Regions from separate parts of the Micromonospora psammae genome, predicted to be linked through region 2. Evidence: riboswitches for the same ligand, from Rfam matches in the RefSeq annotation. Region 2 holds a riboswitch; the other holds the start of a gene.
What was found. A riboswitch is a leader RNA that binds a small molecule or an ion and turns the genes downstream of it on or off. The one in region 2 is predicted to bind thiamine pyrophosphate.

Region 1 (4,191 bases), on a different contig from region 2:
CTGCCCCCTCGAACCTCGGTCCGGCTGCGTCAACGTGCTCGACAAACAGCACGCTACCCCCGGGTGTTACCCAGGGGTAGCGTCGCGGGCACGTCCGATTTTCCGACCGGTGACCGAGATGACGGCTCAGTAGCCGGCCGGCTGGAGGCTGTCCTCCTCGTCCTCGATGTCCTCCTCACCCCAGTTGCGGCGGACGAACGGCAGGATCATCCAGAAGGTGAGGAACCACAGCGCGGTGACCGCGCTGAGCACCAGGGCGATCGGCCGGCTGAGCACGAAGTCGGTGATCAGCAGCACCGCGGCGACCATCGAGATGAGCATGAAGGCCAGTCCACCGCTGGCCATCCGGTGCGCGAAGCGGACCAGCTCGGGCTTGCGGCCCTGCCGGAACAGCGCCCGGTGGAAGGCCACCGGCGAGATGATCATCGCGGTGGCGGCGGCGGCCGACAACAGCGAGACGATGTAGACGTCCTTCTGGAAGTCGCTGGCGCGGGGGAAGCCGTTGCTGAACGGCAGGGTCAGCAGGAAGGCGAAGAGGATCTGCACCCCGGTCTGCGCCACCCGCAGCTCCTGGAGCAGATCGGCGAAGTTGCGCTGCCAGCGCTGCTTCTCGGATTCCTTCGACACGCGCTACCTCCGGATGAGACGGTACCGTCGGGGTGGTTCACCCCGACGGCAGCAACGCCAGTGCCCGATCGGACGCAGCGCGAAACCACCTCATGATCCGCGGCGGATCCGGCCCGCGTACCGGGCCTCCAGCGCGGCGTTGTGCTCGTCGCCACCGGCGATGTTCGCCGACAGGTAGACCGGGGGCCGTTCCCCCGCCGCGATCAGCCGGGCCACCGTCTCGGCCACGATCTGCTGGGCCAGCAGAGCCGCCGTGATCGAGGAGACCGCGCCGACCGCGCCGCCGTCCGGCAGCGGCAGCGTCGCGTCGCCGTACGGGGCGCCGTTGTCCAGCACCACGTCGGCGAAGTCGGCGAGCTTGCGCCCCGACGGGTGGCGAGAGGTCATCCGCCCCGAGTGCTCCGCCGAGGTGATCGCGATCAGCCGGTGCCCCCGCTCCCTCACCACCGAGGCGAACTCGACCATGGCGCCGTTGACCCCGGAGTTGGACGCGAGCACGAAGACGTCCGCCGGGCGGACCGGGGCGAGTTCGTAGAGGCGGTGCGCCACCGCCGGGTCGCGCTCCAGGTGCGGACCGAGGATGCTCGCCGGCTCCCCACCGATCAGCACCAGGTCGCGCAGCGCGATCCGGTTGGTGGGCACCAGCCCGCCGGCCCGCCCGGCGATCTCCATGGCCAGCGCCTCGGAGTGGCCGGTGCCGAAGGCGTGCACCACCCCGTCGGCCCGCAACGCCGCGGCGATCAGGTCGGCCGCCCGACCCACCGCGTCCCGCTGGCTCCGCGCCACCCGGTCGATCGCCCCGGTCACCACCGCCAGGTACGCCTCACCGCTCACCGTCATGCCGTCTCCGTCCCCTCGTTCTCCTGCTGTCGTCGCCCGGGCGCCGCCGACACCCGGTCAGGCCAGGGCGCGGACCCGGGCCAGGATCGCCTCGGCCAGCGGACCCGGCGCCTGGTCCGGGATCCAGTGGGTGATGCCGGAGAGCTCCACGAAGCGGTAGTCACCCGTGACGTGGGAGGCGCACGCCTCGGCGGCGGTCCGTCCGATGGCGACGTCCCGGTCGCTCCAGACGTACGTGGTGGGCACCGTGACCTTTCCGATCCGGCCCAGGTCCTCGTTGGACATCGCCCGGTACCAGTTCAGCGCGCCGGTCAGCGCGCCCGGCTCCCGCATCGGCTCGGCGTACCGGGCGACCCGCTCGGCGTCACCCACCCCGGAGAGCAGCTTGCGCAGGGCGGCGGCCTTCAACGCCAGCAGCACCTTCTCCGCCTTGCCCTCCTGGCGGAAGAGCATCATGTACGACGAGCGGGCCTTCTGCTGCGGGTCCTTGGCCAGGGCGTACCCGAAGGCCGCCGGGTGCGGGACGGAGACGGCGGTCAGCGTGCGCACCCGCTGCGGGTGCTGCGCGGCGAGCCCCCAGCCGACCATCGCCCCCCAGTCGTGCCCCACCACGTGGGCCGTGTCGACACCGAGGGCGTCGAGCACCGCCACCGCGTCCGCGACCAGCTCCGGGGCCCGGTACGCGGCCACCTCGGCGGGTCGGGCGCCCGGCGAGTAGCCCCGCTGGTCCAGCGCGTAGGTGCGCAGGCCGGCGGCGTGCAGCGCCGGCACCACCTCGTCCCACTCCCCGCTGTGCTGCGGGAACCCGTGCAGCAGGAGGACGGCGTCGCCGCCCTCCGGGCCGCCGGTGCGTACCTCGAATGTCAGTCCTCGCGCCTCGACCCGCATGATCGGCAGCCTACCGAGGTCGGCGCCGGAGCACCCGTCCCGCGACCGCCGGATCAGGGACACCCGCCTGTCGCCCGGATGGCATCGCCGGGCAAGGCTTCGTGAGCTGCGGAAAGATCACTTTGCTCGATGATCTTCGTAGGTGTTAGCGTCGAGAGACAACTTCATATCCGACAGGGGAGCGCACAGCGCTGAGAGTGCGGGCACCGCCCGCAGACCCTCGAACCTGATCTGGGTAATGCCAGCGCAGGGAGTTCGGTCGACCTCCAGCCGCGCCGCCGTCCGGCAGCACCGGGCGCGGCGTGCGTCTTCTCCTGGTTCTTTCCTCTGAACTGGGAGCGATCATGCAGAACGACACCATCGCCAACCGGTGGCGCACCATCGACATCGTCATCGCGGCGGTGCTCGGGGTGGCCTTCGGCATCATCTTCTGGGCCTGGGGCCTGCTCTGGAACGGCCCCGCGGACGCCATCCCACTGCCCGGCCGGGCCGCCATCTACGGCGTCTGGCTGGTCCCCGCCGTCCTCGGCGGGCTGATCATCCGCAAGCCGGGCGCCGCCTTCTTCACGCTCACCGTCGCGGCGCTGATCTCGGTGGCGCTGGGCAGCAGCTGGGGTTGGACCCTGGTCATCCAGGGCCCGCTGGAGGCCGCCGCGGCGGAGCTGGCCTTCGCGACGTTCGGGTACCGGGTCTTCCGGTTGCCCGTCGCCCTGCTGGCCGCCACCCTGGCCGGCCTCGCGGCGGCGCTCTACGACGTCTTCATCTGGTACCCGGAGACCGCCTGGGGCAGCTTCCGCGTCCCCTACATCCTGATCACCACCGTCAGCTCGCTGCTCGTCGCCGGCCTGGGCAGCGTCGCGCTGACCCGCGCCCTGGCCGGCACCGGCGTCCTCGACCGGTTCCCCGCCGGCCGCGAACGCGCCGCCGTCTGACCCCGTCTCCAGACATGTCGACCATGAGGTTGGCGGTGACGTGGATCTCCGGAACCGCCGTCGACCCCGGGCTCGACGGAGCAGGGTGGAAGGCCGGGGGGTGCGCGTGGGGGCGGTGACGCTGCGGGGGTTCGGGTGGCGGCACGCGGGGCGTAAACGCTGGGCGGTGCACGGCGTCGACCTGCGGATCGAGCGCGGCGAGCGGGTGCTGCTGCTGGGGCCCTCCGGGGCCGGCAAGAGCACCCTGCTGGCCGCGCTGGCCGGGCTGCTGCCGGAGGACTCCGGCGAGCAGGAGGGCATCGTCGAGATCGACGGGCTCGACCCGCGCAAGGACCGGGAACGGGTCGGCATCGTCTTCCAGGACCCGGAGACCCAGCTGGTGATGGCCCGTTGCGGCGACGACGTCGCGTTCGGGCTGGAGAACCGCGGCGTGCCGGCCGCCGAGATCTGGCCCCGGGTGGACGAGGCGCTGCGCCGGGTCGGCTTCCCGTACCACCGGGACCGGCCCACCGCGGCGCTCTCCGGCGGCGAACAGCAGCGCCTCGCCCTGGCCGGGGCGCTCGCCGCGCGCCCGGCGCTGCTGCTGCTCGACGAGCCGACCGCCAACCTCGACCCGGCCGGCGCCGAACTGGTCCGGGGGGCGGTGGCCGGAGCAATGGACGCCGACACCACCCTGATCCTGGTCGAGCACCGGGTCGCCGAGGCGTTGCCGCTGGTGGACCGGGTGGTGGTGCTGGAGGCCGGCGGCGGGGTCCGCGCCGACGGCCCGCCGGAGACCGTCTTCGCCGCGCACGGCGAGGCGCTCGCCGCCGAGGGCGTCTGGGTGCCCGGCAGGACCATCCCGCCCCGGCACGCCACCGCGCCCGCCGGCGACCGGTTGCTCGCCGCCGACCGGCTCGGCCTG
Region 2 (4,191 bases):
CCCCGCGCTGCTGCGGGGTCACCTCCCGCACCACGTCCGCCACCGTCGCGCCGCCGGGCAGGGTCCGCCCGGCGCCGTTCACCGTCAACTCCACGTGCGCTCCTCCTCGGATGCGGATCGATCGGGACGCGGGCGGCGGGCCTCGACGGCAGGCGCCCGCCCGTCGCCGTCGCGCCCGGTGAACCGGGCCGGCGTGAAGGGCGCCAGCAGCGGGTCCGCCACGCCGGTGACGACCAGCTCGGTGATCAGGTCGGCGGTGACCGGGGTGAGAACGACGCCGTGCCGGTGGTGCCCGGTGGCGGCGAGCACGCCGGGCCGGCCGGGCAGCGCCCCGAGGATCGGCGCGTTGTCGGGGGTGCCGGGGCGCAGCCCGGCGGACGCCTCGGCCAGCTCGTACTCGGCCAGGTCGGGCACGAGGTCGACGGCGGCGCGGAGCAGCCGCAGCACCGCCCCCGCGGTCACCTCGGTGTCGGCCCGCTCCTCGACGGTCGCCCCGACGACCACCTCGCCGTCGGTGCGGGGCACCAGGTAGACCGACTCGCCGTCGGCGTACCCCCGGATCACGTGCCGCAGCTCCGGCGCGGTGCCGCCGGGCGCGCGCAGCCGCAGGACCTGCCCCTTCACCGGCCGGACCGGCAGGCCGGTGAGCGCGGCGGCGCCGCAGCCGGCGGCCACCACGGTGACCCGGGCGTCGACGTCGGCGAGCCGGGCCACCGCGCCGGGCACCAGCACCGCGCCGGCCCGCTCGGCCGCCGTGCGCAGCGCGGCGACCAGCCGGCGCGGGTCGACCTGGTGGTCGCCCGGCGCGACCGCGCCGCCGCGCACCCGCGGCGCCAACGCCGGCTCGCGCTCCCGCAGCTGCGAGGGGCGCAGCGGCGTGATCGGCAACCCCAACCCCTGCTGGTACGACCACAGCCGGCCCGCCTCAGCCAGGTCGTCACCGGTCAGCCCGACGACGAGGGTCCCCTCGGTCCGGTACCCGAGGTCGGTACCGGCGGCCTCGGCCAGCTCGGCGGCGAAGCCGGGCCAGCGGGCGGCCGACTCGGCGAGCAGGCCGGTCAGCTCGTGCTCCCCGAAGTACGCCTCGGCGACCGGCGACAGCATCCCGGCGGCGACGTGGGACGCGCCGGAGCCGGGGGCGGGATCGTGCACGACGACGCGCAGCCCGCGCGCGGCGCAGCGCCACGCGATCGCCAGCCCGACCGGTCCCGCCCCCACCACGGCGACGTCCGGTCGGGTCAGCACGTCAGGGCCCCGAGCAGTTCAGCGGTGGCCCGCCCGGGATCGGCGGCCCCCGACAGCGCCCCGACCACCGCCACCCCGTACGCCCCGGCGGCGCGCAGCGCCGGCACCGACGCGGCGGTGACCCCGCCGATGGCGATCACCGGCACGGCGACGGCCCCGGCGACGGCGCGTACCCCGTCGGGGCCGATCGGCGGCGGCAGCCCGGCCTTCGTGGTGGTGGCGTGGCAGGGGCCCACGCCCAGGTAGCTGGCCCCGGCGGCGACCGCCCCGGCGGCGGCGACCGGTTCCCGGGCGGTGGCACCGAGCACGGCGGCCGGGCCGAGCACCCGGCGGGCCGCACCGACCGGCAGGTCGTCCGCGCCCACGTGGCCGCCGGCGGCGGCGACCGCGAGCGCCACGTGCAGCCGGTCGTTGACCAGGCACGTCGCCCCGTACGGCGCGCAGAGCGCGACCACCCGGCGGGCCAGCTCGTACGCCTGCCGGTCGGTGGCGTCGTCGCCCACCCGGACCTGTACGACCAGCTCGGCGCGGGCCACCGGCAGGGCGGCCCGCAGCACGGCGAGCGGGTTCCGCCCGGGCCGGGTGTCGGTGATCAGATGCAGTCGTCCCAGGGACGGCACGGCAACACTCCTCCCTGCGCCGGCATTACCCGGATCAGGTTCGACGGTCGGGGGCTTCAGCCCCCCTCTCAGCCCGGTGCACCGGGCTCCCGTGGGTCACTTGCGGCCATACCGTACGACGGATCCGCCGTCCCGCCAAGAGCGCGCTTCGCTTTTTCCACCCACCGTCCCGTGTCGACGGCGGGGCAGCGGGTGACGGTCCGGTCACAGCATGCTGTCCGGATGCCCTCGCCGCCCCGGGTTCCGCGCCGCGGGCGCAGCGGAAGGCGGGGCGGCGGGAGGCGGGAGGCGGGGCGGCAGGTGACGTGTCCGGCGGGCTGGCGGTCAGAGGATGGCGTCGAGGGCGTCCTGGTCCTCGTCGGTGGGCTGCCAGGTGCCGGCCTCGGCGTTCGCGCGCACCTGCTCCGGCGTGGTGGCACCGGCGATCACCGAGGTCACCGCCGGGCGGGCGGCCAGCCCGCCGATCGCCACCTGGAGCATGCTCAGCCCCCGCTCGGCGGCGTACGCCTCGATCGCCTCGATGGTGTCCCAGTCCGCGGCGGCGAGGCGCTGGGCGTACCGGCCGCCGCCGGAGAGCCGGCTGCCGGCGGGCGGGGCCTGGTCGCGCCGGTACTTGCCGGTGAGCAGGCCGTTGGCGAGTGGGAAGAAGGGCAGCATGCCGAGGCCGAACCGCTCGCAGGCGGGGATGACCTCGGTCTCGACGGAGCGTTCCACCAGCGAGTAGTGGTTCTGCGCCGAGATGAAGCGGGCCCGCCCGGTGGAGGAGGCGACCCAGTCGGCGTCGGCGATCTGCCAGCCGGCGAAGTTGGAGTTGCCGAGATAGCGCACCTTGCCGGCGCGGACCAGGTCGTCCAGCGCGGAGAGCGTCTCGTCGATCGGGGTGCCGGGGTCGGGCTCGTGCATCTGGTACAGGTCGATGTGGTCGGTGCCGAGCCGGCGCAGCGACGCCTCGACCGCGCGGGCGATGTAGCGGCGGGCACCCCGGGCGCCGTGGTCCGGCCCGTTGAGCCCGTGCATGTCCATGCCGAACTTGGTGGCCACCACCACGTCGTCCCGGCGTCCCTTGAGCGCCTGGCCGAGCAGTTCCTCGGAGGCGCCCTGCGGTTCGCCGTAGATGTCGGCGGTGTCGAAGAAGTTGATCCCGACGTCCAGCGCGGCGTCGACCACCGCCCGGGTCCCGTCGAGGTCGAGCTTGCGGCCGAAGTTGTTGCAGCCGATGCCGACGACGGACACCACGAGCCCGGAGTCGCCCAGTCGGCGGTAGGTCATCTCAGTCACGAGATCCACCCTATGCCGACCGGGAGCCGCCGGACGGACGACCGCCCCGCCCCGGACGACCGCCGTCCCGGTCGGGGAGGGTCAGCGCACGTCCCAGACCGGCTCCGGCGTCTCCACCACCTCGCCGTCGCCGCCGAAGAGCACGAAGCGGTCGAAGGAGCGGGTGAACCAGCGGTCGTGGGTGACCGCGACCACCGTCCCGGAGAACGCGGCCAGCCCCGCCTCCAGCGCCTCGGCGGAAGCCAGGTCGAGGTTGTCGGTCGGCTCGTCGAGGAGCAGCAGCGTCGCCCCGGAGAGTTCCAGCAGCAGCACCAGGAAGCGCGCCTGCTGGCCGCCGGAGAGGGTGCCGAAGCGCTGGTCGCCCTGCGCGGCCAGTTCGTACCGGCTGAGCGCGGCCATCGCGGCGTGCCGGTCCATCCCGGCCCGGTGCTCGTCGCCCCGCCAGAGGATCTCGACGAGGGTCTTCGCCATCAACTCCGGCCGGTCGTGGGTCTGCGAGAAGTGCCCGGGACGGACCCGCGCGCCGAGCCGGGCCACCCCGCCGTGGGCGACGGGGGCCAGCGCCGCCGCGCCGACCGGGGTCTGCGCCGGGTCGGGGTCGGTGCCGCCGCGGGCCAGCAGCCGCAGGAAGTGCGACTTGCCCGTCCCGTTGGCGCCGAGCACGGCGACCCGGTCGCCGTACCAGAGTTCCAGGTCGAAGGGGTAGGTCAGGCCGTCGAGCTCGAGCTGGTCGCAGATCACCGCGCGCTTGCCGGTCCGCCCGCCGGCCAGGCGCATCCGGATGTCCTGGTCCTTCGGGGGTACGGGCGGCGGCCCGGCCTCCTCGAACTTGCGCAGCCGGGTCTGCGCGGCCTGGTACCGCGACGCCATTCCCGAGTTGTACGCGGCCTTCTGCTTGTACATCAGCATCAGCTCGCGCAGCTTCTCGTGTTCCTCGTCCCACCGCTTGCGCAGCTCGTCGAGGCGGTCGTGCCGGGCCACCCGGGCGCTGTGCCAGCTGGCGAAACCGCCCGGGTGCACCCAGGCGCTGCCGCCCTCGACGGCGACG

Region 1: linked by a shared signal. The riboswitch ahead of V6U79_RS18700 (ECF transporter S component) and the one ahead of V6U79_RS19420 (thiamine phosphate synthase) in region 2 are both predicted to bind thiamine pyrophosphate.

Annotation. Positions count from the first base shown of each region.
Region 1 is NZ_JBAKHM010000015.1:81,568-85,758, reverse strand. It holds gene V6U79_RS18715 (DUF6328 family protein) at 127-627, opposite strand; gene V6U79_RS18710 (sugar isomerase domain-containing protein) at 718-1,467, opposite strand; gene V6U79_RS18705 (alpha/beta fold hydrolase) at 1,525-2,355, opposite strand; TPP riboswitch at 2,521-2,626, shown strand; gene V6U79_RS18700 (ECF transporter S component) at 2,700-3,287, shown strand; gene V6U79_RS18695 (ABC transporter ATP-binding protein) at 3,394-4,191, shown strand, end outside.
Region 2 is NZ_JBAKHM010000016.1:82,616-86,806, forward strand. It holds gene thiS (sulfur carrier protein ThiS) at 1-94, opposite strand, end outside; gene thiO (glycine oxidase ThiO) at 85-1,245, opposite strand; gene V6U79_RS19420 (thiamine phosphate synthase) at 1,239-1,865, opposite strand; TPP riboswitch at 1,860-1,967, opposite strand; gene V6U79_RS19425 (aldo/keto reductase) at 2,190-3,152, opposite strand; gene V6U79_RS19430 (ATP-binding cassette domain-containing protein) at 3,225-4,191, opposite strand, start outside.